DNA from 4 places in the Mesorhizobium sp. WSM4871 genome. Region 2 is predicted to be linked to each of the others. Evidence: predicted binding sites of a transcription regulator. Region 2 holds the regulator's gene; each other region holds the start of a gene.

Region 1 (7,556 bases), on a different contig from region 2:
TGACTTCATGGCCGAAAAACACGATAAGCCGCAAAGGCCGCCGCTTTGGCGGCTTTTTTGATTTTCCGGTTCCGGAGAAGCATATAATGAGCGGTTCGGCGCTTTTCGAGACCTTTGCCCGCGCACCCTTGGCTTTCGACCATGGGGAAGGCACTTGGCTGGTTACCGACAAGGGCGAGCGATATCTCGATTTCGCCGGCGGCATCGCCGTGAACTCGCTGGGCCACGGCCATCCGCATCTGGTCGCCGCGCTCACCGAGCAGGCGGCCAAACTCTGGCATGTCTCCAATCTCTACGAGATTCCGGGGCAGAGCCGCCTGGGTGAGCGGCTGGCCGAAGCCACCTTCGCCGACAAGGTGTTCTTCACCAATTCCGGCGCTGAGGCATTGGAATGCGCGATCAAGACGGCGCGGCGCTACCACTTCGTCAAGGGCCATCCCGAGCGCTTTCGCATCATCACCTTCGAAGGCGCCTTCCATGGCCGCACCCTGGCGACGATAGCGGCGGGCGGCCAATACAAATATCTCGAAGGGTTCGGACCCAAGGTCGAAGGATTCGATCAGGTCGGTTTCGATGATATCGATGCCGCCGAAAAGGCGATAACAGCTGAGACGGCAGCGATCCTGATCGAGCCGGTGCAGGGCGAAGGCGGCATCCGCCCGGTGCCGACGCAGTCGCTTAAGCGGCTGAGGCAGCTCTGCGAACAGCATGGCCTGCTCTTGATTTACGATGAGGTCCAGTGCGGCATCGGTCGCACCGGGAAACTGTTCGCGCATGAATGGTCCGGTGTGACGCCTGATATCATGGCGATCGCCAAGGGCATCGGCGGCGGCTTTCCGATGGGCGCCTGCCTGGCCACCGACGAGGCGGCGGTCGGCATGACCGCTGGCGTGCACGGCACCACCTTCGGCGGCAATCCGCTGGCGATGGCGGTCGGCAATGCCGTGCTCGACGTGGTGCTGGAAGACGGTTTCCTGGAGGATGTTCAGCGCAAGGCACTGTTGCTGAAGCAGGGCCTGGCCGGCGTCGCCGATGAATTTCCCGACGTCATCGAGGGTATCCGGGGAACCGGGCTGATGCTCGGCCTCAAATGCGCGATGCCCAACGCCAAGGTAAACACTGCGCTGCGCGATCAGCATCTGCTGACGGTTCCGGCGGGCGACAACGTCATCCGCCTGCTGCCGCCGCTGACCGTCACCGATGCCGAGATCCATGAAGCGCTCGACCGCATCCGCGCCGGTGCCCGGGGCTTGGCTGACGCCATCGCCGCGGCTGCCGCGAAGTAATCCCGGAACCAGTCCTGATGTCACTTCGCCATTTCACCGATCTCTCCGCCGTTTCCGCGGGCGACCTGCGCTTCATGCTGGACGACGCGGTGGTGCGAAAGGCGCGCCTCAAGGCCGGCGAGCGGACGAAGCCGCTCGAAGGTAAGGTGCTGGCGATGATCTTCGACAAGCCGTCGACGCGCACCCGCGTCTCCTTCGACGTCGGCATGCGCCAGCTCGGCGGCGAAACCATCATGCTGACCGGCACCGAGATGCAGCTCGGCCGCTCCGAAACCATCGCCGACACCGCCAAGGTGCTGTCGCGCTATGTCGATGCGATCATGATCCGCACCACCTCGCATGAGCGGCTGCTGGAACTGACCGAGAATGCCACCATACCCGTCATCAACGGCCTGACCGACGACACCCATCCTTGCCAGTTGATGGCCGACATCATGACCTTCGAGGAACATCGCGGTCCGGTGGCCGGCAAGACCATCGCCTGGACCGGTGACGGCAACAACGTGCTGCATTCCCTGCTGGAAGCCTCGGCGCGGTTTGCCTTCAACCTGAATGTCGCGGTGCCCGAAGGCAGTGAGCCGGGCGAGAAGCATGTCGACTGGTCGAAGCGGCATGGCGGCAAGCTAAACTTCACCCGCTCGCCCGAGGAGGCTGTCCACGAGGCCGACTGCGTCGTCACCGATTGCTGGGTGTCGATGGGCCAGGAACACCGCGCCCGCGGCCACAATGTTTTCCTACCCTACCAGGTCAATGCGGCGCTGATGGCCAAGGCCAAGCCCGACGCGCTCTTCATGCACTGCCTGCCGGCGCATCGCGGCGAGGAGGTCACCGACGAGGTCATCGACGGGCCGCATTCGGTGGTGTTCGACGAGGCCGAGAACCGGCTTCATGCCCAGAAGGCGGTCCTGGCCTGGTGTCTGGGCGCTTGATTCGGGCCACCTTGATCGGGCCCATCTTGATCGGGCAATGCGTGGTGCCTATCTCAGGCCCATCACGCAAAATGAGCGCGTTTAGACGCATGCGCCCCGGAGGGCGGCATGGCCGCGCCCCGGAGCTTTGTCATGTTGGAAACCCGTCAATTGGCTGAACATCAACCCAAACTCGGCGAATTCGGCTACGCTGGCGACGATCATGTCGTGCCCTTCGAGGTTGGGCCGCTCGATGTGCGCGGCCGCACCGTCCAGCTCGGGCCGATGCTCGACGCCATCCTTTCCCGTCACGATTATCCCGAGCCGGTCGCCCGCCTGCTGGCGGAAGCCTGCGTGCTGACGGTGCTGCTTGGCACCTCGCTCAAGTTCGAAGGCAAGTTCATCCTGCAGACCCGCACTGACGGGCCGGTCGACATGCTGGTGGCGGATTTTTCCACGCCGTCCGCATTGCGCGCCTATGCGCGTTTCGATGCCGACCGGCTGGAGGTGTTGACGGCCGCCGGCGAGACGTCGCAGCAGACGTTGCTCGGCAGCGGCGTGCTGGCGCTGACCATCGACCAGGGCGCCCACACGCAACGCTATCAGGGCATCGTCCAGCTCGACGGCGAGACGCTGGAAGAGGCGGCGCGCACCTATTTCCGCCAGTCGGAGCAGATCCCGACCGATCTCCGGCTTTCGGTGGCCAAGCTGTTGACGCCCGGCATTGGCGGCGCTCGCGAGCAATGGCGGGCCGGTGGCATTCTGGCGCAGTTCCTGCCGCAGTCGCCAGAACGCATGCGCGTGCCCGATCTGCCGGGCGGCGACGGCGACCCGCGCGAGGAAATCCACGATCCGGACGACAATTCCTGGCAGGAACTGCTGGCGCTGCTCGGCACCATCGAGCCGACTGAGCTGATCGATCCGACGATCGGCGCAGAGCGGCTGCTTTATCGGCTGTTCCACGAGCATGGCGTGCGCGTCTTCGGCGGCGTGCCGGTCGCCGACCAGTGCTCATGCTCGAGGGACAAGATCCGCGGCATTCTCGAAGGCTTCTCCGCCGACGAGATCAGGGACAGCACCGAGGAGGGCGGCATTCATGTCGCCTGCGAATTCTGCTCGAAGCAATATGACTTCGATCCGGCGGAATTTACCGCGGCGCAGTAACAGCTGTCAGTTCACCGTGCGTCGCGTGTCTGGCAGGTCGAGCGAGAAGGCGGGGATGGCGATGTTGAACGTCTCGCCCCGCGCGTTGCGCATCGTGTAGTGGCCGACCATGATGCCGGATGGTGTCGGCAACGGGCAGCCGGACGTATATTGATAGCTGTCGCCGGGGTTGAGTTCGGGCTGGTCGCCGACGACGCCGGCGCCGCGCACTTCCTCGACGCGGCCGGCGCCGTCCGTAATGTGCCAATAGCGCGACAGAAGCTGCACGAACTCGTCCGACTGATTGTCGATGGTCACATGGTAGCCCCAGACATAGCGGTTCTCCGACGGATCCGAGCGATCTTCCAGGTAGAACGGCCTGACCAGCACTTCGATGTTGCGCGTAACGGCGCGGTACATGGACTACTCCGGTTGCTGCGGCAGGGAACATTTGTCCCGCTGCGCGGTTTGATGCGGGAGCGCAGACCCGTTTTGCCGGCCTCAAAGCGCACGTGCCGAAAAACAATGTCATTTAAGTGACACATGACAATGTTGGTGTGCACGGACTGTGCCGGGCGACTCGAGCGCTCTGTCGCTGCCGCATCGGCCCGAAGATCGAATTCGACTTTCGGAAAGCACGATGGGTAGCCTCAAAAGCGTTAGAGCGTCCTTTGCGCGTTCAAACGGACGCGCGGCGCTCTAATGAAACGGCCGCGGGCGGCCTTTCCGGAGTGACCAGATCTCGATGGAACTGACTCTCGCAGCCGCCTTCGCTTCTTCAGCCCTACTTCTTGCAAATCTCGCCAGTATCGTGCTCGCCTCGTCGCGGCTGAAGGCGCGGCGGGTCATCGCCGCACCCTCCGGCAAGCCGCCGCCTCTCTCGATCGTCGTGCCGTCGCGTGGCGTGGAGCCGTTCACTGAGGAGACGCTTCAGCACGCCTTCTCGCTCGATTGGCCACACTACGAATTGATCTTCTGCGTCGCCCATGCCGACGACCCGGTGGTCAAGCTCATCGACGCCGCGATCGCCCGCTATCCCAACGTGCCGGCGCGGCTGCTCACCGGCGATGACCGCATCAGCGCCAATCCCAAGCTCAACAACTGCGTCAAAGGCTGGGAAGCCGCGCGCCATGACTGGGTCATCCTTGCCGATTCCAACGTGTTGATGCCCAAAGACTATGTCCAGCACCTGATGGCCGCGTGGCGGCCGGACACAGGCCTCGTCTGCTCTACGCCGATCGGCTCTCGGCCGGATGGGTTCTGGGCCGAAGTCGAATGCGCCTTCCTCAACACGCTGCAGGCGCGCTGGCAATATGCCGGCGAGGCACTCGGCCTCGGCTTTGCCCAGGGCAAGAGCATGTTGTGGAACAAGCCTATGCTTGACGCCAACGGCGGTATCCATGCGCTCGCCGCCGAGATCGCCGAGGACGCTGCCGCGACCAAGCTGGTCAATGGGCTCGGCTTGCGCGTCAATCTCGTCGCCTCGCCATTCGAGCAGCCGCTCGGCCAGCGCACCTTTGGCGAAATCTGGTCGCGCCAGGCCCGCTGGGCGCGCTTGCGCCGCGTCACCTTCCCGCTGTTCTTCGCGCCGGAGATCCTCACCGGCGTGGCAATGCCACTGCTGTTGGCGCTGATCGCGGCGGCAAGCGCCGGCATCAGTCTGCCCACCACGGCTCTATGCGTGCTGCTGGTTGCCTATCTGCCGGAATGCATGCTCGCCTGGTCCAAGGGCTGGTATCGGTCGCCACGCATCGTCACAGCCATGATCGTGCGGGATTTAATGCTTCCCGCCATCTGGGCACGTGGCTGGCTGGGCGGTGCTGTCGAATGGCGCGGCAACGCCATGACCATCCGCACCAAGGCGATGACCGAGTTGGAAGAAGGCGTCTGAGCAATCCCTGCCGCGCGGCGGCGGCTATTTGGCTGATTTGAGCGCCTGCTCGACATCCCCGAGCAGATCGTCCGTATCTTCAAGCCCGACCGAAAGCCTCAGCGTGCCCGGTCCGATGCCGAGTTCGGCGCGTGCCTCGTCGCTGAGATTCTTGTGGGTTGTCGTCGCCGGGTGAGTGATCAGGCTCTTGGCGTCACCAAGATTGTTGGAGATCAGCACGATGTCGAGGGCGTTCTGGAAGGCGAAAGCCGCCTGCTTGCCGCCCTTGACGTCGAGGCAGATCAGCGTCGAGCCGCCCGTCATCTGCTTCTTCACGACGGCCGCCTGCGGGTGATCGGCGCGGCCGGGATAGATGACGCGGGCGATCTCAGGCCGCTCGGCAAGGAAATCCGCGATCTTGCCGGCACTTTCCGTCTGCTGGCGCACGCGCAGCGGCAGCGTCTCCAGGCCCTTGAGCAGCGTCCAGGCATTGAACGGCGACAGGCTGGGGCCGGTATGGCGGAAATAGTCGTGCAAATTCTCGTCGATCCACTTCTTGTCCGACAGGATGACGCCGCCCAGACACCGCCCCTGGCCGTCAATATGCTTGGTCGCCGAATAGACGACGATGTGGGCGCCGAGTTGCAAAGGCTTCTGCTGCAAGGGGGTGGCAAAGACGTTGTCGACGATCAGCCGCGCCCCGATCGAATTGGCAAGCGTCGCGACGGCTGATATGTCGACCACTTCCAGCGTCGGATTGGTCGGGCTTTCCAGGAAGAACAGCTTGGTGTTTGGCCTGACCGCCTTCTCCCAGTTGGCGATGTCGGTGCCGTCGACCAGCGTCGCCTCGATGCCGTATTTCGGCGCCAGCGTCTCGACCACCCAGCGGCAGGAGCCGAACAGCGCGCGCGCCGCCACGATATGGTCGCCGGCCCTGGCGCTGCACAGAAGTGCGGCGGTCACCGCTGCCATGCCGGACGCGGTGGCGCGCGCGTCTTCCGCGCCTTCCAGCGCGCACATGCGTTTTTCGAACATGTCGACGGTGGGATTGGCGTAGCGCGAATAGATGAAGCCCGGTTCCTCGCCCTTGAAGCGGGCTTCCGCCGCCTGTGCCGTCTCGTAGACGTAGCCCTGGGTGAGGTACATCGCCTCGGAGGTTTCGCCGAAGCCGGAACGCAGCGTCCCGCTATGCACGAGTGCGGTTTGAGGCTTCCAGTTACGCTTCTTGGTGCTCATCGCTTTTGTTCCAGACACAAAAAAACCGGCCGCGAAAGTCGCAACCGGTCCATACGGCCTTGCGGCCCGACGGTCCTTTAGCGACTTGTTTAACGTGGCTGCAAGCCGACCGGCCAAATCACCACGGGATAACGACCCTTTAGACCCGCGCCGCGCTTGCGTCAATTGCCGGCATGATTAAGAGGTTTGTACCAGCGGCCTCTTGGAGCAGCCTTTGCGGCAGACAGGCATTCTTCCCGATCACGACATTTCCGCGCTGTTCCAGTCCGGCGCGCTGAAGGCGCCTGCGCTTGATGCCGATCAGATCCAGCCGGCCAGCCTCGATCTCAGGCTCGGCGACAAGGCCTGGCGCGTGCGCGCCTCCTTCCTGCCCGGCCCGAACCATAAGGTCGCCGAAAAGCTCGACCGGCTGAAGCTGCACGAGATCAATCTGGCCGAGGGCGCCGTGCTCGAAACCGGCTGCGTCTACATCGTGCCGCTGCTCGAAAGCCTGGCGCTGCCAGAGAACATTTCGGCTTCGGCCAATCCGAAGAGCTCGACCGGGCGGCTGGACATCTTCACCCGCGTGATGACCGATCGCGGCCACGAGTTCGACAAGATCGCCGCCGGCTACACCGGGCCGCTCTATCTGGAGGTCAGCCCGCGCACCTTCCCGATCGTGGTCCGCACCGGCTCACGGCTGTCGCAGATCCGGTTCCGCACCGGCAACGCGCTTCTGTCGGAAGCAGAACTGCACGAATTGCATCGCGCCGAGACGCTGGTCGCCACCGAGCCGCCCAACATTTCGGGCGGCGGTATCGCGCTCTCTATCGACCTCGACGGTGACAAGGACGGGCTGGTCGGCTACCGCGGCAAGCATCACACCGGGCTGGTCGACGTCGACAAGCGCGCCGCGCAGGATGTCGTCGATTTCTGGGAGCCGCTCTACAAGAGCGGCGCCGGCGAGTTGGTGCTCGATCCCGACGAATTTTACATCCTGGTCAGCCAGGAGGCGGTGCATGTGCCGCCGCTCTACGCAGCCGAGATGACGCCCTTCGATCCGCTGGTCGGCGAATTCCGTGTCCACTATGCCGGCTTCTTCGATCCGGGTTTCGGCCATTCGGCGGCCGGCGG
Region 2 (7,556 bases):
ATCAGCTCGCGACCGAGGAAGAGGTTGGCGGCGGCGTCGACATTGTCGGCAAGAGCCAGCGTCTGGTAGATCGTCTCGATGCCGTATTTCTTTGCGTCGCGCGGATTGGAGATCGAAGCCTCCTGGCCATTGACGAAGATCTGGCCGGCATCGCGCTTGTAGGCGCCTGACAGGATCTTGATCAGCGTCGACTTGCCGGCGCCATTATGGCCGAGCAGCGCCACGACCTCCCCGGGGAAAAGGTCAATCGACGCATCGTCGACGGCGCGAATGCCGCCAAAGGCGATCGAGATGTTGCGCATGTCGATCAGCGGCGTGCCTGTGGGAGCGGTGTTGTTTGCCATGGCCACTCTCCCCTAGACCCGCTTGCGATAGACGGTGTCGAGCCAGACGGCGACGACCAGTACCGCGCCGACGACGATGCTCTGCAGCGGCGAGTCGATGCCGAGCAGCACCATGCCGGACTGCAGCGATTGCATCAGAAGCGCACCGAGCATGGCGCCGAGCACCGTGCCGGAGCCGCCGGCAAGCGAGGTGCCGCCGATGACGGCTGCGGCGATGACCAGCAATTCGTCCAGCGTGCCCAGCGCATTGGTCGACGCATTGAGGCGGGCGGACGCAATGGCCGCGCTGATCGCCGCCAGCACACCCATGATCATGAACACTTTCATGGTCACCCAGCGCGTGTTGATGCCGGCCAGTTCCGCGGCTTCCGGATTGCCGCCAATGGCAAAGACATAGCGGCCGAAACGGGTGCGCCTGGTGATGAAAGTCATGACGATGCCGACTGTGACCGCCATCAGCACCGGTATCGCGATGCCATGGGCGATGAACAGGCCGCCATCGGGGACGGTGATGCCGTTCCGCTGGGCGTATTGGCGTACGATGCCGATCGGCCAGGGATAGGAATTGGCGACCCAGACCGCGCCGAGGATGGCCGCGCAGGCGACAACACCAAGCAAGCTCTCCGCCCAGACGGGACGCAGTGGAAACTTGAACCGCTTGCGCTGCGAACGGCCGTTGAGCAGCATGAAAGCGACGGCCAAACAGGCGAGGACGCCGACGATCCAGCTTGCGGTTGCCCCGATCGAGCCACGCGGCCCGCCACCCATGAGCTGGAAAGTGGTATCGAGCGGTGCAACCGTACGCCCGCTCGTCATCAGCCACGCCATGCCGCGCCAGATCAGCAAGCCGCCCAGCGTCACGATAAAGGCCGGAACCTCGAGATAGGCGATGATGAAGCCCTGCAGCGCGCCTATCATAAGGCCGAGCACCACACCAGCAGCCAATGCGATAATCCATATCCAGGGATTTCCCACCTGGAGCCCGATGACGCGGACGAGGAATTCGGCTTGCGCCACGCCCATCACCATGCCGATCACGCCTTCGACGGAGCCGACCGAAAGATCGATGTTGCGCATCACGATGACCAGCACCATGCCGGTTGCCATGATCGCGACCGAGGAGGTCTGCACCGACAGGTTCCACAGATTGCGTGGTGTCAGGAAGAGCCCGCCCGACAGGATGTGGATCCCGACCCAGATGACGAGCAGCGCGCCGACCATGCCGAGCATGCGTGTGTCGAGTTCCGTCGCTTTCAGAAAGCGCGCGACGGCGCCAAGTTCAGAGGCGCGCGCGGTATCGGCTGGCTGGCTAGAGGTCGTGTCGGTCATGATGTCCTCCCACCGGTTGGCCGTCTGGCGCGGATACCGGAAAGCAGCCTAGAAGCTATCCGCCCGCGGCGGAAATAAATCTTTTTGAAAAAACGCCGCGGCGTGGCAGCCGCGGCGTTCATGGTCTTGCGAACGGCTTCAGATCAGTTGCAGGCCGCGACGCTGCCAGCCGCCACGCCGGCGCAGACCTCTTCCTTCTTGATCCAGCCGGCGTCGATGACGACGTTGAGATTGTCCTTGGTGATGGCGATCGGCGTCAGGAACAGCGAGGTGACGGTGTTGCCGCCAGGCGTGGTGAAATCCTTGACGCCGGCAATGTCGGTCATCTTCTTGCCGTCGGCCAGCTGCAAGGCGATCTCGGCGGCATTCTTGCCGAGTTCGCGCGCATCCTTCCACACCGACACGATCTGCGTGCCGAGCGCGATGCGGTTGAGCGCGGCATGGTCGCCATCCTGGCCCGAGACCGGAACAGAGCCAGCCAAGCCTTGCGCCGTCAAAGCCGCGACGACGCCGCCGGCGGTGCCGTCATTGGCTGCAACCACCGCATCGACCTTGTTGTCGTTGGCGGTCAGGAACTGTTCCATGTTCTTCTGGGCGTTGGCGGGGAGCCAGCCGTCCGTATAGGCTTCGCCGACATTCTTGATCTTGCCGCTGTCGATTGCGTCCTTCAGCACTTCCATCGAGCCCGCAAACAGGAAATCGGCGTTCGGATCGGCGCCCGAGCCCTTGATGAAGACGTAATTGCCTTCCGGCTTGACCTTGAACACTTCGCGGGCCTGCATGCGGCCGACTTCCTTGTTGTCAAAGGTCAGGTAGAACACGTCCTTGTTCTCGATCAGCCTGTCGTAGCCGACGACCGGAATGCCTTCGTCCAGCGCCTTCTGCACGGCCGGCCCGATGGCCGAGGCATCCTGCGCAAGGATGATCAGCGCGTTGGCGCCCTGGGAGATCAGGCTCTCGACATCGGTGAGCTGCTTGCCGGGGTTGGACTGCGCGTCGGCGGAAATATACTTGTCGCCGGCGGCCTCGATGGCTGCCTTCATCGCGGCTTCATCCGTCTTCCAGCGCTCTTCCTGGAAGTTCGACCACGACACGCCGATGACCTTGTCCTTCGCCTGCGCGACCGACGCAAGCGTCAGCGACATGGCGACACCCGCCAGGATGGCGGCTGCGAATCTCTTCATGATATCCTCCCTGCGCCACGTATGGCGTGACTAGACTGACCCAAAGGCCGGCACAAAGGCTCTATTTTTTCGAGCCTCGAAAAAATACTGATCCAACACCCGGACGCTGTCAACATCGATTCTGATGGATTTTGATGTCGTGTCGAATTTTTTCGAGCCTCGGAATAAATAATGACAGAACCGTGCCCTTCTGACAGTATTTGTCGGACATTGCCGACGACTGCCGATTTTATGAGCGGCCGCGGCAAGGGAGGAGGCAATAGGGAGGAGAAAATGTCGGTCGGAATCCGCCACGACGATTTGCGCCGGCGCAACCGGGCGATGGTCATTTCGGCCGTGCGCCGCGCCGGCCAGCCGTCGCGGACGGAGATCGCCGCGACCACCGGCCTCAGTCATTCGACCATATCGGCGATCTCTTCCGACCTGATCGGGGAAGGCATCCTGAGGGAGAGCAAGGCAAGCGAGGCCGTTTCCTTGAAACGCGGCCGGCCGCAGGTCGGCCTCGCCCTCAATCCGGAAGCGGCGGCGGTGCTGGCTGTCGTGTTGTCGCTGAATTTCCTTTCGGTCGCCGTCATCGACTATGCCGGACAGGTGGTCGCCGAGGAGCAGCGCCGGCTGGACACGCTGACCATGTCGCGCGAGGAGTTGATCGATGAATGCGTCGCCATTGTGCGGCGCCGGCTCGAAGATCCCGACCTCGATGTCCGCAGCGTCGCCCGCATCGCGCTGGCAATCCAGGGCATCACCGATTCCCAGGCCCGCGCCATGCTGTGGTCGCCGATCACGCCGCTGACGAACATCGCCTTCGCCGACATATTGGAAGCCGAGTTCGGCATTCCCGCCACCATGGAGAACGACTGCAACATGATGGCGGTGGCGCTGCGCTGGCGCGACCCGGACCGCTATCGCGACGACTTCGTCGCCATCCTGCTCTCGCACGGCATCGGCATGGGGCTGGTGCTGAAGGGCGAATTGTTCACCGGGACCCATTCCTCGGGCGGCGAATTCGGCCACATGATCCATCGGCCGGGCGGCGCGCTCTGCCGCTGCGGGCGGCGCGGCTGCATCGAGGCCTATGCCGGCAATTACGCCATCTGGCGCAATGCGAAACAGATGGGTGAGGACGCCGAGCCGGTCGCCGATGTCAGCGACGCCGACATGCGGGCACTGGCCGCCCGTGCGCGCGCGGCGGACGGGCCGGAGAGGGAAGCCTACCGTAAGGCCGGCGAAGCGCTCGGCTTCGGCCTCGGCAGCCTGTTCGCGCTGATCGATCCCGCGCCCGTCGCCATGGTCGGCGTCAGCGCCGGGGCCTTCGATCTTATCGAGCCGGCGCTGCGCCAAGCCATCGCCCAGACTGCCGGCGGTCAGCATTCGGGATCGATCTCCTTCGACACCGAGCCGAATGAGTTGCCGCTGATCCGCGAAGGTTGCGCCATGCGGGCGCTGAGTTTCGTCGACCAGGAGATTTTCGCGCCGGGCATCCAGGTGAAGGCCGGAAAGAAGGACGTGGCCTGAACTCGGTAGCGGCGCCCTAATCTTCCCTGATCGCGTAGCCGGCGCCGCGGATGGTGCGGATGACATCGGGCATGCGGCCATTGTTGACCGCCTTGCGCAGCCGGCCGACATGCACGTCGACCGTGCGCTCGTCGATGTAGATCGTCTCGCCCCAGACATTGTCGAGCAGCTGGCTGCGCGAGAAGACGCGACCGGGATGTCGCATCATGAATTCGAGAAGGCGGAATTCGGTCGGTCCGAGCCGGATCTCGCTCTTCTTGCGATAGACCCGGTGCGATTCGCGATCGAGCATGATATCGCCGACCTTGAGCACGCTGGACAGGACTTCCGGCTTGGCGCGGCGCAGCAGCGCCTTGACCCTGGCCATGAATTCCGGCGTGGAGAACGGCTTGACCAGATAGTCGTCGGCGCCGGTGGAAAGGCCGCGCACGCGGTCGCTCTCCTCGCCGCGCGCCGTCAGCATGATGATCGGCAGCCGCTCGGTTTCCGGACGCATCCTGAGCCGCCGGCAGAGCTCGATGCCGGAAACCGCCGGCACCATCCAGTCGAGCACCAGGAGATCGGGCACGTTCTCCTGCAGCCGGATCTCGGCTTCGTCGCCGCGCGTCACCACCTCGACCTGGTAGCCTTCGGATTCGAGGTTGTAGCGGAGCAGTACCCCCAGCGGCTCCTCGTCCTCCACCACCATGATGCGTGGCGCGATCATTAACCGGTCGCCCCTGTCATGCCGCCGGCGCCGACATCGCCGTCTCGTCCTGCTTCGGACGATTGGCAGGCAGTTGCGAGCCGGTCAGCACATAATAGGCGTTCTCGGCGATGTTGGTGACGTGGTCGCCGATGCGCTCGAGGTTCTTGGCGCAGAACAGCAGATGCGTGCAGGCGGTGATGTTGCGCGGATCCTCCATCATGTAGGTCAGGAGTTCGCGGAACACCGAGGTGTATTTGACGTCGATGCGCTCGTCCTCGTTCCTGAGCTTGGCGAGTGCCGGTGCGTCCTTTGCGGCATATTCCTCGATCACGCCTTGCACCTGGATCAGCACCAGTTGCGCCATCGCGTCGATGGAGTGCGACAGGTCGCGCGGCGTGACACTGAGGCCGACGGTGCCGACGCGCTTGGCGATGTTCTTGGCAAGGTCGCCGATGCGCTCGAGATCACCGGCCATGCGGATCGAGCCGACCACCGCGCGCAGATCATTGGCCATCGGCTGGCGCTTGGCGATCAGCGTGATGGCGCGATCGTCCAGCTCGCGCTGGCGCGCATCCATGATGGCATCGTCGGAAACGACGCGCTGCGCCAGCGTGTTGTCCGAGTTCAGCAGTGCCTTGGTCGAGCCGCTGACCATCGAGCGGGCTAGATCGCCCATGTCGCTGATCAGCTTGCTGATCGCTCCGAGATCCTCGTCGAAAGACGCAACCGTATGATGTTCACCCATGATCCTGTCCTTCTATGCGTGGTCGCAACCGCTCAGCCGAAGCGGCCGGTGATGTAGTCCTGGGTGCGCTGGTCGTCGGGATTGGTGAACATCTTGTCGGTCGCGCCCTCTTCGACCAGGTAGCCGAGATGGAACATCGCCGTGCGCTGCGACACGCGCGCTGCCTGCTGCATCGAGTGGGTGACGATGACGATCGTATAGTTTTGGCGCAGCTCATCGATCAACTCCTCGACGCGAGCGGTGGCGATCGGATCGAGCGCCGAGCAGGGCTCGTCCATCAGGATCACCTCCGGCGACACGGCGATGGCGCGCGCGATGCACAGACGCTGCTGCTGGCCGCCGGAAAGACCGGTGCCGGGCTCCTGCAGGCGATCCTTGACCTCGTTCCAGATCGCCGCCTTCTTCAAGCTGGATTCGACGATCTGGTCCATGTCCTGCTTGCGCTTTGCCAGCCCGTGGATGCGCGGGCCATAGGCGACATTCTCGTAGATCGACTTCGGGAACGGGTTGGGCTTCTGGAACACCATGCCGACGCGGGCTCTCAATTCGACGACATCGATGTTCTTGTCGTAGATATCCTCTTCGTCGAGGGTGATCTTGCCGGTTACCCGCGCCGAGTCGATGGTGTCGTTCATGCGGTTGAGGCAGCGCAGGAAGGTGGACTTGCCGCAGCCGGAGGGGCCGATCAGCGCCGTCACCTGGTTCAGGCGCACGTCAAGGTTGACGTCGAACAGCGCCTGTTTCTCGCCATAGAAGACGCCGACCTTGTCGCCGCGCATCTTGATGACTTCGTTCGACTTGGCGCTCATTTTTTCGCCCACTGCATTTTCAAGAGACTGTTCGGTCATGATGTTCATACCAAAATGCCTTTTTTCTACCAGCGCCGCTCGAACCGACGCCGAAGCACGATCGCGGTGATGTTCATGGCCATGAGGAAGACGAGCAGAATGATGATGGCGCCCGACATGCGCTCGACGAAAGCGCGTTCGGCCTCATTCGCCCACATGTAGATCTGCACCGGCAGCGCAGTCGCCGGATCGAAGGGCGTCTTCGGATAGTCAGCGACGAAGGCCACCATGCCGATCAGGAGCAGCGGCGCGGTTTCGCCGAGCGCGCGCGCCAGGCCGATGATCGTGCCTGTGAGGATGCCTGGAGCGGCCAGCGGCAGAATATGTTGGAACACCATCTGCATCTTGGAAGCGCCGAGGCCGAGCGCAGCGGAGCGGATCGACGGCGGCACGGCGGCCAGGGCGGCACGCGTCGCGATGATGATCGTCGGCAGCGTCATCAGCGTCAGCACCAGACCGCCGACGAAAGCCGCGGAACGCGGCATGCCGAGGAAATTGATGAAGACGGCAAGACCGAGCAGGCCGAAGACGATCGACGGCACCGCAGCGAGATTGTTGATGTTGACTTCGATCAGGTCGGTGAAGCGGTTCTTCTTGGCAAACTCCTCCAGATAGATAGAGGCGGCAACGCCGATCGGCAGCGCCAGCAGCAGCACGATTATCATCATGTAGAACGAGCCGATGATCGCCACGCCCATGCCGGAGGTTTCCGGACGGCTGGAGGCGCCATAGGTGAACAGGCCGGTGTTGAAATGCTCGGCCATGGCGCCGTCCGCCTTGAGCTTGTTCATCCAGGCGATCTGCTGGTCCGAGACCTTGCGGCGCGCTTCCTCGACACTGAGGTCGATCTGTCCCTTGAAGGCCGAATCAAGATTGGCGGCGGCGAGGATGTTGACGTCGCGC
Region 3 (7,556 bases), on a different contig from region 2:
CGACCATTGTGGCGACGTCGCGTCTGGCAAGCCGCACCGTCATGTTGGCGGCGCTTGTCCTGATGCTCCCGACGGTCGCGGTGATCGTCGCCGCGCAGTATTTCGCGTCGATGGCAACCATGATCGCCGGCACCGCGCTCTGCGGCGTGGCGGCGGCATTCGGCTATCGCGGCGGCCTGCAAGTGGTCAACCAGATCGCGCCGCCCGACCGGCGCGCCGAGGTGATGTCGGCCTTCTTCATCTGCTGCTTCTGCGGCAACGCGTTGCCTGTCATCGGCATCGGCATTCTGTCGAGCTGGACCACGGCGACCACGGCAAGCCTGGCCTTTGCCGTGACGATCACGGTCTTTTCCCTGGTGGCGCTGGGGTTCGGCGCGAAATACGCGCGTTGAACCAGCCTCTTCAGCCGTTCGACGTTTCCGGCGACAGATGCGCGCGCTGGCGCGGCACGCCGAGGCCGGTGTCAGGCGGCTCGCCGGCCGCCGGCCTGTCCTCGATCATGTGCATGGTGCGCCAGCGGCCGAAGCGATAATAAGCGGCGGCGAGCAGGAGCGAGGCGATCGAACCGGCGGGAAAGCTCCACCACAGCGCTTCCTCGCCGATCACGCTCCTGACGAAGTAGGCAAAGCCGGTGCGCACGATCAGCACCGAAATCACCAGGATGATCAGCGGCGGCATCACCGCGCCGGTGGCGCGCACGGTGGCGAAGAGCACGATGGTGACGCCGAACAGGATGAAGGACCAGGACGCGACATTGTTGATGTGGGCGGCGATGTCGATGGCCGCGCTGTCGCTGCTGAGGAACAGGCCGAGCACCGGGCGGTCGAAGACGAAAAGCAGCGCGACCAGCGCGCCGGTCAGCACCAGGTTGAAGCCGACGCCTGACATGGCGATATGGCCGATCCGGTCCCAGCGGCCGGCGCCGACATTCTGCGCCGCCATCGAGGAGACCGCGGCGCCGATCGCCAGCGCCGGCATCTGGATATAGGTCCAGAGCTGGGCGGCGATGCCGTAGGCGGCCGCGACCTGCGAGCCATAGGAGTTGACCATGCCCATCACAGTCAGCGCAGCGACCGAGATGACGATCATCTGCAGGCCCATCGGCACGCCCTTGAAGACGACGATGCGCAACAGCGCCGGGTCCGGCCGCAGCAGAGCGAGGTTGGCGCCGGCCAGCCGCAGCGGGTGCTTGCGTGCATAGAGCACGACGAGGATGGCAATGACGCTCACCGTCTGGCCGATCAGCGTTGCCGTGGCCGATCCGGCGATGCCGAGCTCGGGGAACGGGCCGATGCCGCGGATGAGCAGCGGGTTCAAGACGATGTCGAGCACGACGGCCAGCGCCATGAAGAAAAACGGAGTGCGTGAATCGCCGGCGCCGCGCAGCACCGTCATGACGAAGGAGAGCAGGTTCATCATCGGCACCGCGACGAAGATGATGCGCAGATAGGAGCGGGCGAGCGGCAGCGCGTCGGCCGGCGTGCCGAGCGCATTGAGAATTGCGTCGACCCAGATCCAGCCGCAGACCGCGAACAGCACCGAGACGGCGAAGAAGAAGGTGGCGCTGGTGCCGACGATGCGCCGGGCCTCCGGCAGGTCGCGGGCGCCGACCGATTGCGCGACCAGGATGGTCGCCGCCATGCCGATGCCGAACACCGTGCCGAGGATGAGGAATAGCACGAGGTTGGCGTTGGAGGTCGCCGTCAGCGCCGATTCACCGAGGAAGCGGCCGACCCAGACGGCATTGATCGATCCGTTCAGCGATTGCAGCACGTTGGCGCCGAGTACCGGCAACGCGAACAGCAGAAGCGTGCGTGGGATCGGGCCGCTGGTCAGGTCGCCGGTGCGGCGGCGCGCGGGCATCTTTTCGTCCATGGCGGGCTATTCGGCAAAAGGCTCAACTGAATCAGGCCCGCGATGATATCGCAGGCCTGATTCCCATGCACCTTTTTCCAGCCAGGGCGGGCCAGATGGCTGGGCTAGTTCGCGACGAGGCTGTTTCCCGACAGGCCGGGGAGCGTGACCTGATAGACAAGGAACATGGTGTCGACATCGGCGCCGTCCTCGGCCTTGTAGGGCGCGCCGACCTGGAAACCGTCCTGCGTCATGAAGTCGTTGTCATTGGCGACGAACAGGAAATAGTCGTCGGGCAGCTTGGGGTCGAGCACGCTGACCAGCGACATCGCTTCCCACTTCTCCGAAAGGTTGTCCTTGTCGTTCGGCTTGCCATTGTGCAGGCCGAAGCGGCCAAGCTCGGCCTTGTCGTTGAGGTCGATGAACGGCGTCAGCCTGGCCGGAGTCACTGACGGGTCGAGCACGCCCTTGGGCGCCACCGGCTTGCCGGCGGCGTCGAAGGCGCCGCCGGCGATGTCGGTGGCGGCGGAGAGGTCGACGATGTCGATCTTGCGATAGAGCGAGGCGTCGCCCTTCAAGCCCTGGCCGTTGCCGCTGTCGCGCGCCAGCATCAGGAAGGTCTTGTCCGACAGCGCGACGATTTCGCTCTGCGCCGCAACCTTGGTCTTGTCCTTGGCATCCTTGAACACCGGCAGCGGCACGACATATTCATGCGCCAGCTTCAGGTGAGCGGGATCGGAGGCGTCGTAGACCAGCGCCCTGGTGTTCTGGCGCGTCGAAGGCTGATCGCCGCCGTCCTGCCGCGGCGCGGATTGCAGCACCGCGATCAGGAACTTGCCATCCGGCGTCATCGCCATGCCTTCGAGGCCCTGGTTGTTCTGGCGGCCGGTCTCGGGATCCTTCGGATCTGGTCCGGCGGCACCGGGGCCTGGATTGTCCGATGCAAAATTCGGCGTGCCATGGCGCATTGGCACCAGCGCCGCCGGCGGTTGCGTGGCCGACATCAAATGGCCGTCGGCCGAGAAGCGATAGATGTTCGGGCCGTATTCGTCGGAGATGAACATCGTGCCGTCGGGCAGCCGCACGATCGCCTCGTTGTCGAGCGCCAGCTTGCCATTGTCGGCCTGCGGCAGCATCGGCATGTCGCCGCTTGCTGCGCGCACACCGTTGAGCGGGTCGAGGCCGGTGGCGTCGGCATTCTTGTCGTCGGTCAAGAGCATTGTGTCGGCGAGCGTCGCCTTGACGCCCGACTGTTCCTGTCCGGCGGCGGGCGCCGCGCCCGGTGCTACCGGTGCAAGCTCGATGGCGATGGTGTTGAGGCGCGGCCGGTAGTCGGTGGTGCCGACGACGTTGTAGCCGCGATCCGGCAGCAGCCAGAGCGAACCCTTGTAGCCGGCCGCGTCATGCGTCCAGCCCTTGGCGTCGATCGACATGCCGGAACCGGAGCCGAAGGTCTCGCCGAACTTGTCCTTCTGGCTGGCCGGAATGCGGCCGACGCCGACCAGTCCCTTGTTGACATAAGCGACGCCATCGGCGAGCGCCGGGGTGAGGGCGGTGAACAAAGCGAGCGCGACACCGAGCGAGGCGGTTCGATACAGATTTTTCATGGATATCCCCTTTGTGACGAAGCGTGCCGGAGCGGGCGCAACCTAGGGGCGTCGCATCGATGATGCCGCCCGCGCCTTTCCGCCAAGCGGTCTAGGACGCGAACATGATACTTGCGTGACAGGGCGGCGCTGACCTCGTCAGGTAGAGGTCGGCGGGTTAGCGTCACCCTCGCGGGTGCAGATATCCGGCCCCGCGGATCGTCTTGATCAGCTCCGGCTTGGCCGGATCCTTTTCGAGCCGGCGGCGCAGCCGGGTAATGCGGCTGTCGATGCTGCGGTCAAAGGGTTCGTCGCCTCTTGGCGGCGCAAGGTCGAGCAGTTCGTCGCGGCCGATGACCTGACCGGGCCGGGTGGCGAAAGCCGCCACCAGGTCAAGCTCCATCGGCGTCAGCGGAAAGGCCACGCCGTCAGCGTCGAGGACGTTTCGCGCGCGCGAATCGAACACGTAGGTTCCGAAGGCGAAATGCCCGGCGGCCAGGACGCCGCCATTATCCGCCCGCTTTGGCCTGCGCCGGCGCAGCACCGCGGCGATCCGCGCTTCAAGCTCGGCTGGAGCAAAGGGTTTTGCGAGATAGTCGTCGGCGCCGACCTCGAGGCCCGCCACCTTGTCGAAGACCGAATCGGCACCCGTCAGCATCAGAATGCCAGCGTCGTGATGCTCGCGCAGCCAGCGGGCCAGGCTGAAGCCGTTCTCGCCCGGCATGTTGAGATCGAGAACGACAAGATCGGCTTTCGCCGCGGCGATGGCTTCGCGCAGTTCGACGCCGCCGGAAGCGATACGTATCTGATAGCCTTTCGCCTGCAAATAGTCGGCGATCATGAACGCCACATCGGTCTCGTCGTCCACGACAATGATGTCGGCCATGCGTTCCCCCGCGGCGAGCGACGCGCCAAAGGTACAGGGCATTCGCCGCGGGTCAACCGCGGGGATGGCCCACCCGCCGGCGATTTCGGGTCGGTTCGACACAATTGAAACAATGGAGGCCGAGAAAACCGGGCCAGGGGCAACATCGCGACATCGTTGTGAAACCTCTGTGTCGTTGTCTATCCAGCAACATTGCCAATGACGACGCGTTGGCGACACGGCCAGATAATGGCTGACTTGACAGGCCGGGGGCCGACCAGTCCACTGGCCCGTGCGGGAACAGAACCGTCGCGACGGCGCATCCGTCTGGGGAGATCTCGCCTTGCCGGCCTCCTGGAACCAGCCCTTGTCCCGGCGTTACGCGCTGGCGATGGCCGCCCTGCCTCTCATATTGCTTGTCGCCGGTCTCGGCCTGCATCAGTTCCATAGTGGGCAAGGTTCGCTTCTTCCCTACGCGGTCATCCTGGCCTGCCTGCTGGTCTTCCTCTTCGCCGTGCACAGGATATTTCCGCCCGAACTGGGGCGTCCGGCTGCCTTCGACGCGTTCGGCGGCGATGCGGTCGAACAAGAACTTGCCCGACAGGCGTTGGCGGAAAGCGAGCAGCGCTATCGCAGCGTCGTCGAGTTGCAGACGGAGTTCGTCGTGCGAATGTCGCCGGACGGCTATTTGAGTTTCGTCAACGATGCCTATTGCCGGGCCTGCAAAATGACCCGCGAACAGCTGCTGGACCCGTCCTGGTGCGAGCTCGACGTGCTGCCGCCCGACGAGCGGCGCCGGTTTGTCGAGCATCTTGCCCGCCTGACCCCCGACGCGCCGGACGCCGGGATGGAACTTCTCAATGCGATGCCCGACGGCACGCGCAGATGGCTGGCCTGGAACGACCATGGCATTTTCGACAGCGACGGCCACCTTGTCGAAGTGCAGTCGGTCGGTCGCGACATCTCCGACCGCGTCCTGGCCGAGCAGGCGCGGTTTGAAGCCGAGAAACTTTCGGGAGAAAGGGAGGCGCAATTCCGCGCCATCGCCGAAGGCGTGCCGCTGCCCATCATCATCTCGGCAATCGAAGGGCCGGAAATCCTGTTCGTCAACGAGCCGGCGCGCAAAACGCTCGGAGTCGAGGTCGGCCAGATCGGAGCGGAAGCGATATCGACCTGGGAAGATCGTGCAAGGCGAGACGATCTGCTGCGGCTTTTGCTGAAAGATGGCATCGTCGACGCATTCGAGGCCGGCATGACCACCATGCAGGGGTCGAGAATCGATACGCTGGTTTCGGCGCGCCTCATCACGCGAGGCGGCCGTTCGGCCATGCTTGCGGCCGTCACCGACATTACCCGCCAGCGCGAGGCCGAGGCCGAGATCGCGCGCCAGCGTGAGACATTGTATCAGTCGGAAAAGCTCTCCGCGCTTGGCTCGCTGCTGGCGGGCGTGGCGCACGAACTCAACAATCCGCTTTCCGTCGTCATCGGCTACAGTTCGATGCTGAAGGAATTCTCGACCGACAGCACGACCGTGGGGCGCGCCGACAAGATCCACGCGGCGGCCGAGCGATGCTCGCGGATCGTCCGCACCTTTCTGGCGATGGCCCGCAAGAAGCCGCCGACCAGAGGCGCCGTCGACATCAATGAAGTCGTCACCGCTTCGCTGGAACTTGCCGCCTACGGCTTGCGTTCGGCAGGGGTCGAAATCCGCACCGAACTGGAGGAACCGCTTGCCAACATCTGGGGCGACAGGGACCAGCTGCATCAGGTGGTCACCAATCTGGTGGTGAATGCGCAGCAGGCCTTGCTGCAGGTTCCGCACCCGCGGCGGCTGACCATCGTCACGTCAGGGGAAGGCGATGTCGTCGAGATCCTTGTCGCCGACAATGGTCCAGGCATGACCGAAGCGGTCCGCGCACGCGCCTTCGAGCCGTTCTACACGACGAAGCTGGCCGGCGAGGGCACCGGGGTCGGATTGTCGGTCTGCCAGGGCATCGTCAGCGCCCATGACGGCAGCATAGAGCTGGATACGGCGGAGGGCCGCGGCGCGCGGTTCACGGTCCGGCTTCCGAGCGGCAAGGCAGAGGCCGTTGCGCCCGAGGCCACCGGAAGGATGTCGCCGGCGCCGGCGGCCGCGCGCATCCTGGTGGTCGACGACGATGCCGACATTGCCTCGATGATCGCCGAGATGCTGCGCCGCGACGGCCACGACGTTACCATCGCCGACGATGCGAATGCTGCGCTCAAGGCGGTGCGCGAGGATGGGATCGACCTGTTGATCAGCGACATACGCATGCCCGGCCTCGACGGTCCCGGGCTCTATCGCGCGCTGGAAGAACTGCGCCCCGGGCTCACCCGGAGGTTGCTGTTCGTGACCGGCGACACGCTGGCGCCCGAGATCGACCGCTTCATCGGCGAGACGGGCGCGCCGGTGATCGAGAAGCCGCTCGATCCGCAAACCTTTCGCAGGCTGGTGACGGAGCGCCTGAGAGCGATGGAAACCAGCGCAATGGAAGAGGCCGAAGCGTGACGGGACAGAAATTGCTCATCGTCGACGACGAAGCGTCCTTGCGCGAGATGCTGTGCGACTACCTGCCGATGCATGGCTTCGACGTTCGGGCCGTTGCGGATGGCGCGGGCATGAGCATCGAGCTTGACCGCTTCGGCCCCGATCTCGTTATTCTCGACGTCAATCTCATCGGCGAAAGCGGCTACGATCTCGCCCGCGAAATCGCCAGGCGGAGCCGCGCCGGCATCCTGATGCTGACCGCCGTCGGCGACCTGCCGCATCGCCTCGAAGGTCTTGCCGCCGGGGCGGACGATTATATGGCAAAGCCGTTCGAGCCGCGCGAATTGCTGGCGCGGGTGAGGAGCGTCATCCGACGCCTGGGCGAGGAAGAGCGAACGCCGGCGAGCCGCATTCGTTTCGGCCGCTGCGTGCTCGATATGGCCGGCCGCACCATGGTCGATCCCGATGGCGCCGATGTGCGGCTGACCTCCATGGAGTTCGACCTGCTATGCGTGTTCGCGCGCCATCCCCGGCAGATATTGTCGCGCGACCAGCTTTGCAGACTCGCGCACAACAGGGATCTCGAGCCGGGCGACCGAAGCATCGACATCCGCATCACCCGGCTGCGCAAGAAGTTCGAAACCGAACCCGATGCTCCGGCGGTGCTGGTGACGGTGCGTGGCGAAGGTTATTTTTACGAGCCTGCTCACGACGTCGCCGGGCATCGCTAGAAACGGGGCTG
Region 4 (7,556 bases), on a different contig from region 2:
GAAGAAACACGAGCCGCTGCTCCGGGACATCAAGGCGACCGGTTTCGACGGCGTCGAGATCCCGATCTTTTCCGGCACGCCGGACGATTACAAAAAGCTCGGCGCGCTGCTTGACCGCATCGGGCTGGAACGCACCGCCGTTTCGGCCATGGGCGATCCGGCGATGAACCTGATCTCGGCCGATGGCTCAACGCGCAAGGCCGGCATCGACTACATGAAATGGGCGATCGACTGCGCTCAGGCGCTTGGCGCGAGCACGTTGAGCGGCCCGCTGCATTCGACATTGGGCGCCTTCTCCGGCAGCGGGCCGACAGCGGCGGAAAAAAAGCGTTCGGTCGCCTCGCAACGCGCCATCGGCGACCATGCCGGCAAGAGGGACGTCACCATCGGGCTAGAGGCGCTCAACCGCTTCGAATGCTACCTGTTCAATACGATGGACGATTTGTCCGAGCATATCGACGCCATTGACCGGTCGCACATCAAGGCGATGTACGACACCTTCCACGCCAATATCGAGGAGGCCGATCCGATCGGCGCCTATAGGCGGAACCGGAAAAACATCGTCCACATCCACATTTCAGAGAATGATCGCGGTGTGCCGGGCCGAGGCAATATTCCGTGGCAAGAGACGTTTTCGGCCATCCGCAAGAGCGGCTATGATGACTGGTTGACGATCGAGGCCTTTGGCCGCTCGCTCAAGGATCTGGCAGCGGCCACCAAGGTGTGGCGCGATTTTTCGGAAAGCCCGGAGGCTGTCTACCGCGACGGCTACAAGCACATCAAGAACGGCTGGAAGAAGGCAGGCGCCTAGGGCGGCGCAAGCTTCCTCTCAGGCGATCTGAGCTGCCGGCAGCACGTGAGCGCGCCGCTCGTCATTGCCGTTTGCGGAGCCCCCCATCAGCTTGCGGCGGAGATAGCTGGAGATGTTGTCGAAGACAAAAACCACGACCAGGATCAGCAGAACCATATAGAATACATTGGCCCAATTGGTGTTGGTGCGCATGGCCTCCCACAATTTCAGGCCGATGCCACCGGCGCCGACGGCTCCTATGATCGTCGCTGACCGCGTGTTCGATTCCCAGAAATAGAGGGATTGGCTAAGGAATACCGGCAGAACCTGGGGCAGCACGCCGTAGCGCTGCACCATTGCCGGCGCGGCGCCAACCGAACGGATGCCCTCGCGCTGCTTGTCGTCGATGTTTTCCAGCGCCTCGGAATAGAGTTTGCCCAGGGTTCCGGTGTCGGTGAAGAAGATCGCCGACATGCCGGCCAGCGGCCCCGGACCGAAGCCGCGCGTAAAGAACAGCGCCCAGATCAGCATGTCGACAGACCGCAGGAAATCGAAGAAGCGCTTTGTCAGCTGATTGGCTATCCGGCTCGGCGTGACGTTGCGTGCTGCCAGGAAGGCGAGCGGAAAGGCGACGATCGAGGCCAGAACCGTGCCGACAAAAGCCATGACGATGGTCTGCAAAAGTTTCAGCCAGACGTCGCCGTGCTGCCACTCGGCATTGTTGAGGATGTTGTCCCAGGCGAGCGCTGCGTTTGAGCGCGACGGGTCGATGCGTGCCCCGGAAACGATCAGTGAAGCGACCTCACCGATCGGCTTTCCCCAGAATGGCGAATTCGTGTCGAACACGAAATTGGCCCAGCCGAAGAAACGTCTCCAGGCGATCACTTCGTCATTTTGCACCTCGGCGCGACCGAGAAAGCCGAACGAAACATAGGCTGTCGAGCCTGGCCTGCGTTGCTCGATCCAGTCAGGCAGCGGTGTGCGCGGTGTCACAGAACTGTTCTTGGCGATGTCGAAGGTGACGCTTTCGGCGCCGCGCGTCACGGTGACAAGGTTTGGCATGATGGCGATCTGCCCATTGCCAAGGGTGACGGTCGCCGCCACGACGGCGTTTTCGCGCATCGTTTTAGGAGCAGCCGGAACCGATTGCCCTGGCGCGGCGGCCGGGCTCTCGGCGGTTGGGGCGCCAGGCGCCATAAACGAATCCTGCGACGACTTGTTGGTCGTGATCGCCGGCGCTGCTGCTGCGTCGACCCGCCGTTCGATCACGGCCATCTGCTTGGTCACCCAGTCGGGGTTTGGATTGGATCCCAGCTTGGAGAAGCGGGAGTAGTTGATCGTCAGGTGGTTGTCCTTGAACTCGATGTCGGGCCGGATTTCGTAGGATACCCAGTCAGCGAGATAGGCGCCGGCAAGGTTCCAGTTCGCTTTTTCGAGAACGGCGCCGACCGAGAAAAACCACGCGCAATAGAAGGTGTAGAGAATGCAGAGAAGGATGCCGATCGGGGTGGCATAACGCTTCCACAGGGATGGCCGGAACGCATCTGGATGGCGAGCGGCGATGTCGTTGATGGCGTCGGCGTTCATGGCGTTACTCTCCGCGCCCGTATGCGAACGCCTGCCGGCCGACAAGACGGTGTCTCAGCCAGGCGGAAAACTGGTCGACGGCGACAATCGTGCAGAACAGCAGAAAGACGATGGCAATGGTCTTGGCCTCATGGCCCTGGCCGATCGAAAGACGCAGGGATTCGCCGATGCCGCCGGCGCCGACGGCGCCGAGAATGGTCGAAGCGCGCACATTGATCTCGAAGCGGAGCAGGAAATAGCTCATGAAGTTGGGCAAAACCTGAGGCACGATGCCGAACCATACCCGTTCGACCCAGTTGGCGCCGACGGCCCGCAAGCCTTCTTCAGGCTTCATGTCGGCATTCTCGACCACTTCGAAGAACATTTTTCCAAGTGCGCCGACAGTGTGGATGCTGACCGCGAGGATCGCCGGAATGGGTCCAAGCGAGAAGATCGCCAGGAAGAAGCCGGCGATGACGATTTCGGGAAAGGCGCGGACAATTTCAAGGAAGCGGCGCGTGGTGAAACGGAGCCAGCGGCTGGTCGTGATGTTGCCTGCCGCCAGGAAGCAGAGCAGGAAACCGAATGTGGAGCCCACCAGCGTCGAAAACAGGGCAATGTTCAGCGTCTCGATCATCCGGTGGAAATACTCCGGAATGTAGATGCTTTGGGTCAGGTAGACCCGGCCTTCGGGGTAGTCGAATTTGAGGCTGCCATCATCATAGGGGGACGGCAGGTCGAACAGCGCGCGCACCGGGTCGAACCAGTCGCGCGGCTTCAACTCGGTGAAAAAATCGGCGACGTGGGGAAGGCGGTCGAAGAATTTTCCGGCGTTGGTCTCGTTGGCGAACCAGAGCGAGCCGGAGAGCGCAAGAAGCAGGAAAACCAGACCGCCGATCGTGTAAAGGCGCCGGCGGGCGGCGAGGTCGCGCCAGTGCCGCTCGACTGTGGCCCCCTCCGGTGAAAGCGCAGGCGCGCGGTAAACATCGGTCGCACTCATCGATAGATCCCCGGCCCTGATGCGGCAACGCCGCCGGCGGCACATGGCCCCGGCGGCGTTGTGGCAGTTTGCTTACGAGCCGATCTTCGCCTTACGGGCGTCAATGATCGGCTGATAGAACGCCGGCGTAACCGGCGAATAGCCCTTGTAATCGCCACCTTGTACAGCCGAGAAACAGGCCGGATCGGTTTGCGGAAGCTTGGTCAGGAAATCGGTGATCTTCTGCTTGGCGCCGGCATCGATCGACGTACGCACGACCAGCGGGCCGTTCGGGATCAGCGGCGACTGCCACAATTCGACGAGATCGTCCATCTTGAGGACGCCCTTGTCGACCATCTTGCGCAGATTGCCCGAGCTGTAGCCGTCCTTGAAGTCGCCGACGCCGGAAGCCCAGGTGGTGCCGGCATCGAAGGTGCCTTTCAGCACTTCAAGGACGAGCTGTTCATGGCCGCCGCCGAAACCGGTCGAGGCGAAGTAGCTTTTCACATCCATGCCGATGTCCTTGGGCAGTGAAGTGACCGGGACCAGATAACCCGAAGTCGAATCCGGATCGGCGAAACCGAGCTTCTTGCCCTTCATGTCGGCGAGCGTCTTGATGCCGGAATCCGCACGGGCGACCATGACCGAGTGGTAGCCGGTCGAACCGTCGGTCTGGACCGTCGTCAGGATCGGTTCAACCGCGTCCTTGTTTTCAAGATAAACCTTGGCGTAGGCGGAAGCGCCCAGTTCGGCATAGTCAAGCGTGCCGCCGAGCAGGCCCTGGATGACGCCGTCATAGTCGGCGGCCGGGAACAGCGAAACCTTCTCGACGCCGAGGACTTCCTTGATGTGGTCGGCGAAGCACTGGTAGTTGCGCAGACGGTCGGCTTCGTTCTCGCCGCCCAGAATGCCGATGCGGAACTCCTTCAGATCCTGTGCCTGGACCGCGCCCATCGCCATGGCGAGGATGGAAACGGCACCGAGAAGTATCTTTCTAAACATTTCGCGTCTCTCCTGTTGGTTCCGGCATCGCGCCGGCAGCGTTCGAATTTTGACAGCGCCCTTGACGCGGGCTGGCGATCCAGGCGCTCTTTTGCCTGTCCATGATCTTTTTCGTATACCGGTATCCACTGGTTGGGATCATGGAGCTAGTAGCCAGGAAATGCGGGCTCGAGCGGTCCGGCGGATGCGGCGATTTTTGGCTTGATGGTGACGCTGGTCGAGGTGATGGCCTCGGAGATTTCGCCGCCATTGCTGTCGGCGCCGTAGACCATGCGCACGGCCTCGCGGTTGAGGTCTTCGGGCGGGCCGTCGAACACGACCTTGCCGGCGGCCATGCCGATGATGCGGTTGCAATAGGTGCGCGCGGTATCCAGCGTGTGCAGATTGGTGACGACGGTGAGGCCCTCGCGCAGATTGATATCCTGCAGCGAATCCATAACCACCTTGGCGTTGAGCGGGTCGAGCGAGGCGATCGGCTCGTCGGCGAGGATCACCTTGGGCTGCTGCATCATGGCGCGGGCGATGGCGACACGCTGCTGCTGGCCGCCGGACAAGGTGCCGGCCGGCTGCAACGCCGTGCGGGCAATGTCGAGGCGCTCGAGCGCCGCGATCGCCTCGGCCCGTTCCTCGCGGGAGAAGACGCCGAGCAGATTGACAAGGGTCGATCGATGATTGAGCCGGCCGAGCAGCACATTGGTCAGCACGTCGAGGCGCGGCACCAGGTTGAACTGCTGGAAGATCATGGCGCAGTCACGCTGCCAGCGCCGGAGCGGCGAGCCGCGCAGCCGCGAAACTTCGGCACCGTCAAAAAAAATCGACCCTTGGCTCGGATCGATGAGGCGGTTGATCATGCGCAAAAGGGTCGATTTGCCGGCGCCGGAGCGACCGATGATCCCGACCATCTGTCCGTGCGGGATCGAGATGTCGACATTGCTGACAGCAGTGTTCTTGCCAAACCGGCGTGTGACGCCGCGAATTTCGAGCGTTGCTGACATTTCTTGCGTTGCCGACATGGGGTAAGCTCCAGTCCAATCGCGGTTGAAGGTCTGTTAACCCTCGCTAGCGCAACGGCATGAACCTGCGGTGTCGGATTGATGTCAGTTTTGTTACCGCCCACAGGCGCGTCGAGCGGGAGGGCGAGTTGACCCAAACCCTGCCGTCTGGGCGGCACGCAAGGGATCAGCCGAGCACCAGCAACTCCTCGAAATGCTCCATGTCCCTGAAGCTGCAAAAGGCGGGTGGCCGCAGCTCGATCACCGGAGCCTGCCGGGCAAACAGCGAGAGGCAATCGTCGAACAGATCTTGCCATCCGGACGCTTTTTCGTCCGCCAGGCGCCGGATCTGGTAGGCGAAAGTGATATGGAAGACATAAGCATGGTGGTCGGGATGCCGGTATCCGAACGGCACTGCCAAGGCATCGCGCCATTCGCGCATGATACGCACGTCCTCATCGGTCGCGCCGGCGACGGTCAACCCGGTCGGCACGACATCGGTCACTTTGACCTTGAAGGCACCGCGACCTTCGAAGCCGTTCAGGCGTTCCCGATAGAGGCGGGTCATGTCGTCGATGCTGGTGTCGAGCGGCACATCCTGAGGCCAATAGGGAAGTCTGCGCCGATATTCGATGATGCCCTGGAACAGGGTCATGTGCAGGCTGGAGACCGGCGTGAAGGCCAACCGGTCGGCATCGGGCATGGCGCGCATCCGCTCACGCACGTCGACCACCACTGCCTCGGACGGCGAGCCGCTGACGAGATGGCAGACGACGGTGTTGCCGGGCTCGTTGAGAAAATTACCAGAGGTGTCGTAGCGCCTGCCGAGATGCACCGGAGGGGTCGGGTTGGTGCCTTCGAAAAATCCGGCGAGCGAGGATCTTGGCTTGTCGAGCATGGCGATCTCCTTGGGGAGACAGCGTCCTGTCCGAGTCATGTGTCAGGGGTGTGAATGGTGAATGGTGAATGGTGAATGGTGAATGGTGAATGGTGAATGGTGAATGGTGAATGGTGAATGGTGAATGGTGACAAGAAAGGCTTCATGAGCCTCGAACTCTATCGTTAGCCATTCACCATTCACTAATTGCCATATTTCTCCAGAAAGGCTTCCGCCTCCAGCGCGCGAAAATCGTCGAGCGCGGCGCGCAGCCTTGCGTGATCCCAGTCCCACCAGGCCAGCGCCTGATAGCGTTCCGCTGTGCGGCGGTCGAAGCGTTCGCGGATCGGTCTGGCCGGCACGCCACCGACGATCGTGTACGGGGCGACATCCCTGGACACGACAGCGCCGGCGCCGACCGCCGCGCCGTCGCCGACGGTGACGCCGGGCAGGATGGTCGAGCCGTGGCCAAGCCAGGTGTCGTGGCCGATGGTGACGCGTTTGGTGCGACGTTGGGCAAAGAACTCACCCTCGTGCTCGGCGTCGTCCCAATAGTCCGAGGCGCGGTAGGTGAAATGATGCAGCGTCGGCCGCCAGGTCGGATGATTGGTGGCGTTGATGCGCACGCTGGCGGCGATGTTGGAAAACTTGCCGATCGTCGCGCACCAGACGGCGCAGTCCTGCATCATGTAGGAATAGTCGCCGAGCGTGCTTTCCGAAACCCGGCTGCGATCGGCGATCTCGGTCCAGCGGCCGAGCGTCGAATTCTCGACTTGCGCCGTCTCATGGACCAGCGGCGCTTCCGACAACTTCTTGCTCATGCGGCGATTTTCCCGGCTGCGAAGGCGGTCACATCGATGATGCGGTCGGCCACCGCCTCGCGCACGTCGTGATCGTGGAAGATGCCGAGCAAGGCGATGCCGGCGGCCTTCTTGGCGGCGATGAGTTCGATCACCACGTCGCGGTTCCTGGCGTCGAGCGAAGCGGTCGGCTCGTCGAGCAGCAGGATCGGGTGCTCGGTGATGAAGCCGCGCGCGATGTTGACGCGCTGCTGCTCGCCGCCGGAAAACGTTGCCGGCGGCAGCGCCCAGAGCTTTTCCGGCAGGTTGAGCTCAGCCAGCAGAGAACGAGATTTCTCCCGCGCGATCTCGCGTTCCTCGCCGCGCTCGACCAGCGGCTCGGCGACGACGTCGAGTGCTGAAACGCGCGGTACGGTGCGCAGGAACTGGCTGACATAGCCGATGGTTTGCCGGCGCACGGCAAGCACCGTGCGCGGGCTGGCTGTCGCGAGATCGATGAGACCGCCATCATGCTGGACGATGATCTGTCCTTCGTCGACGGCATAGTTGC

What was found. The regulator PhoB, encoded in region 2, activates phosphate uptake and scavenging genes when phosphate is short. The targets are predictions, from matches to a motif close to TGTCATNNANCTGTCAT.
Region 1: AC0L2H_RS22575 (ceramide glucosyltransferase) is a predicted target of PhoB. The motif match lies at 3,864-3,880, and genes of this name have one in related genera.
Region 3: AC0L2H_RS07050 (esterase-like activity of phytase family protein) is a predicted target of PhoB. The motif match lies at 3,566-3,582, and genes of this name have one in related genera.
Region 4: phnC (phosphonate ABC transporter ATP-binding protein) is a predicted target of PhoB. The motif match lies at 5,421-5,437, and genes of this name have one in related genera.

The regions. Positions count from the first base shown of each region.
Region 1 is NZ_JBVVPU010000011.1:124,573-132,128, reverse strand. It holds gene AC0L2H_RS22595 (acetylornithine transaminase) at 87-1,286, shown strand; gene argF (ornithine carbamoyltransferase) at 1,304-2,215, shown strand; gene AC0L2H_RS22585 (Hsp33 family molecular chaperone) at 2,324-3,358, shown strand; gene apaG (Co2+/Mg2+ efflux protein ApaG) at 3,365-3,757, opposite strand; gene AC0L2H_RS22575 (ceramide glucosyltransferase) at 4,083-5,228, shown strand; gene AC0L2H_RS22570 (O-succinylhomoserine sulfhydrylase) at 5,253-6,443, opposite strand; SAM riboswitch at 6,501-6,578, opposite strand; gene AC0L2H_RS22565 (2'-deoxycytidine 5'-triphosphate deaminase) at 6,658-7,556, shown strand, end outside.
Region 2 is NZ_JBVVPU010000016.1:39,209-46,764, reverse strand. It holds gene AC0L2H_RS27750 (ATP-binding cassette domain-containing protein) at 1-344, opposite strand, end outside; gene AC0L2H_RS27745 (sugar ABC transporter permease) at 357-1,673, opposite strand; gene xylF (D-xylose ABC transporter substrate-binding protein) at 1,817-2,857, opposite strand; gene AC0L2H_RS27735 (ROK family protein) at 3,131-4,372, shown strand; gene phoB (phosphate regulon transcriptional regulator PhoB) at 4,389-5,078, opposite strand; gene phoU (phosphate signaling complex protein PhoU) at 5,095-5,805, opposite strand; gene pstB (phosphate ABC transporter ATP-binding protein PstB) at 5,838-6,662, opposite strand; gene pstA (phosphate ABC transporter permease PstA) at 6,680-7,556, opposite strand, start outside.
Region 3 is NZ_JBVVPU010000003.1:80,320-87,875, forward strand. It holds gene AC0L2H_RS07040 (MFS transporter) at 1-392, shown strand, start outside; gene AC0L2H_RS07045 (MATE family efflux transporter) at 403-1,875, opposite strand; gene AC0L2H_RS07050 (esterase-like activity of phytase family protein) at 1,980-3,461, opposite strand; gene AC0L2H_RS07055 (response regulator transcription factor) at 3,625-4,326, opposite strand; gene AC0L2H_RS07060 (hybrid sensor histidine kinase/response regulator) at 4,649-6,835, shown strand; gene AC0L2H_RS07065 (response regulator) at 6,832-7,545, shown strand.
Region 4 is NZ_JBVVPU010000001.1:554,564-562,119, reverse strand. It holds gene AC0L2H_RS02820 (sugar phosphate isomerase/epimerase family protein) at 1-811, shown strand, start outside; gene phnE (phosphonate ABC transporter, permease protein PhnE) at 830-2,377, opposite strand; gene phnE (phosphonate ABC transporter, permease protein PhnE) at 2,382-3,356, opposite strand; gene phnD (phosphonate ABC transporter substrate-binding protein) at 3,429-4,337, opposite strand; gene phnC (phosphonate ABC transporter ATP-binding protein) at 4,484-5,350, opposite strand; gene AC0L2H_RS02795 (DUF1868 domain-containing protein) at 5,517-6,227, opposite strand; gene AC0L2H_RS02790 (DapH/DapD/GlmU-related protein) at 6,410-7,027, opposite strand; gene phnL (phosphonate C-P lyase system protein PhnL) at 7,024-7,556, opposite strand, start outside.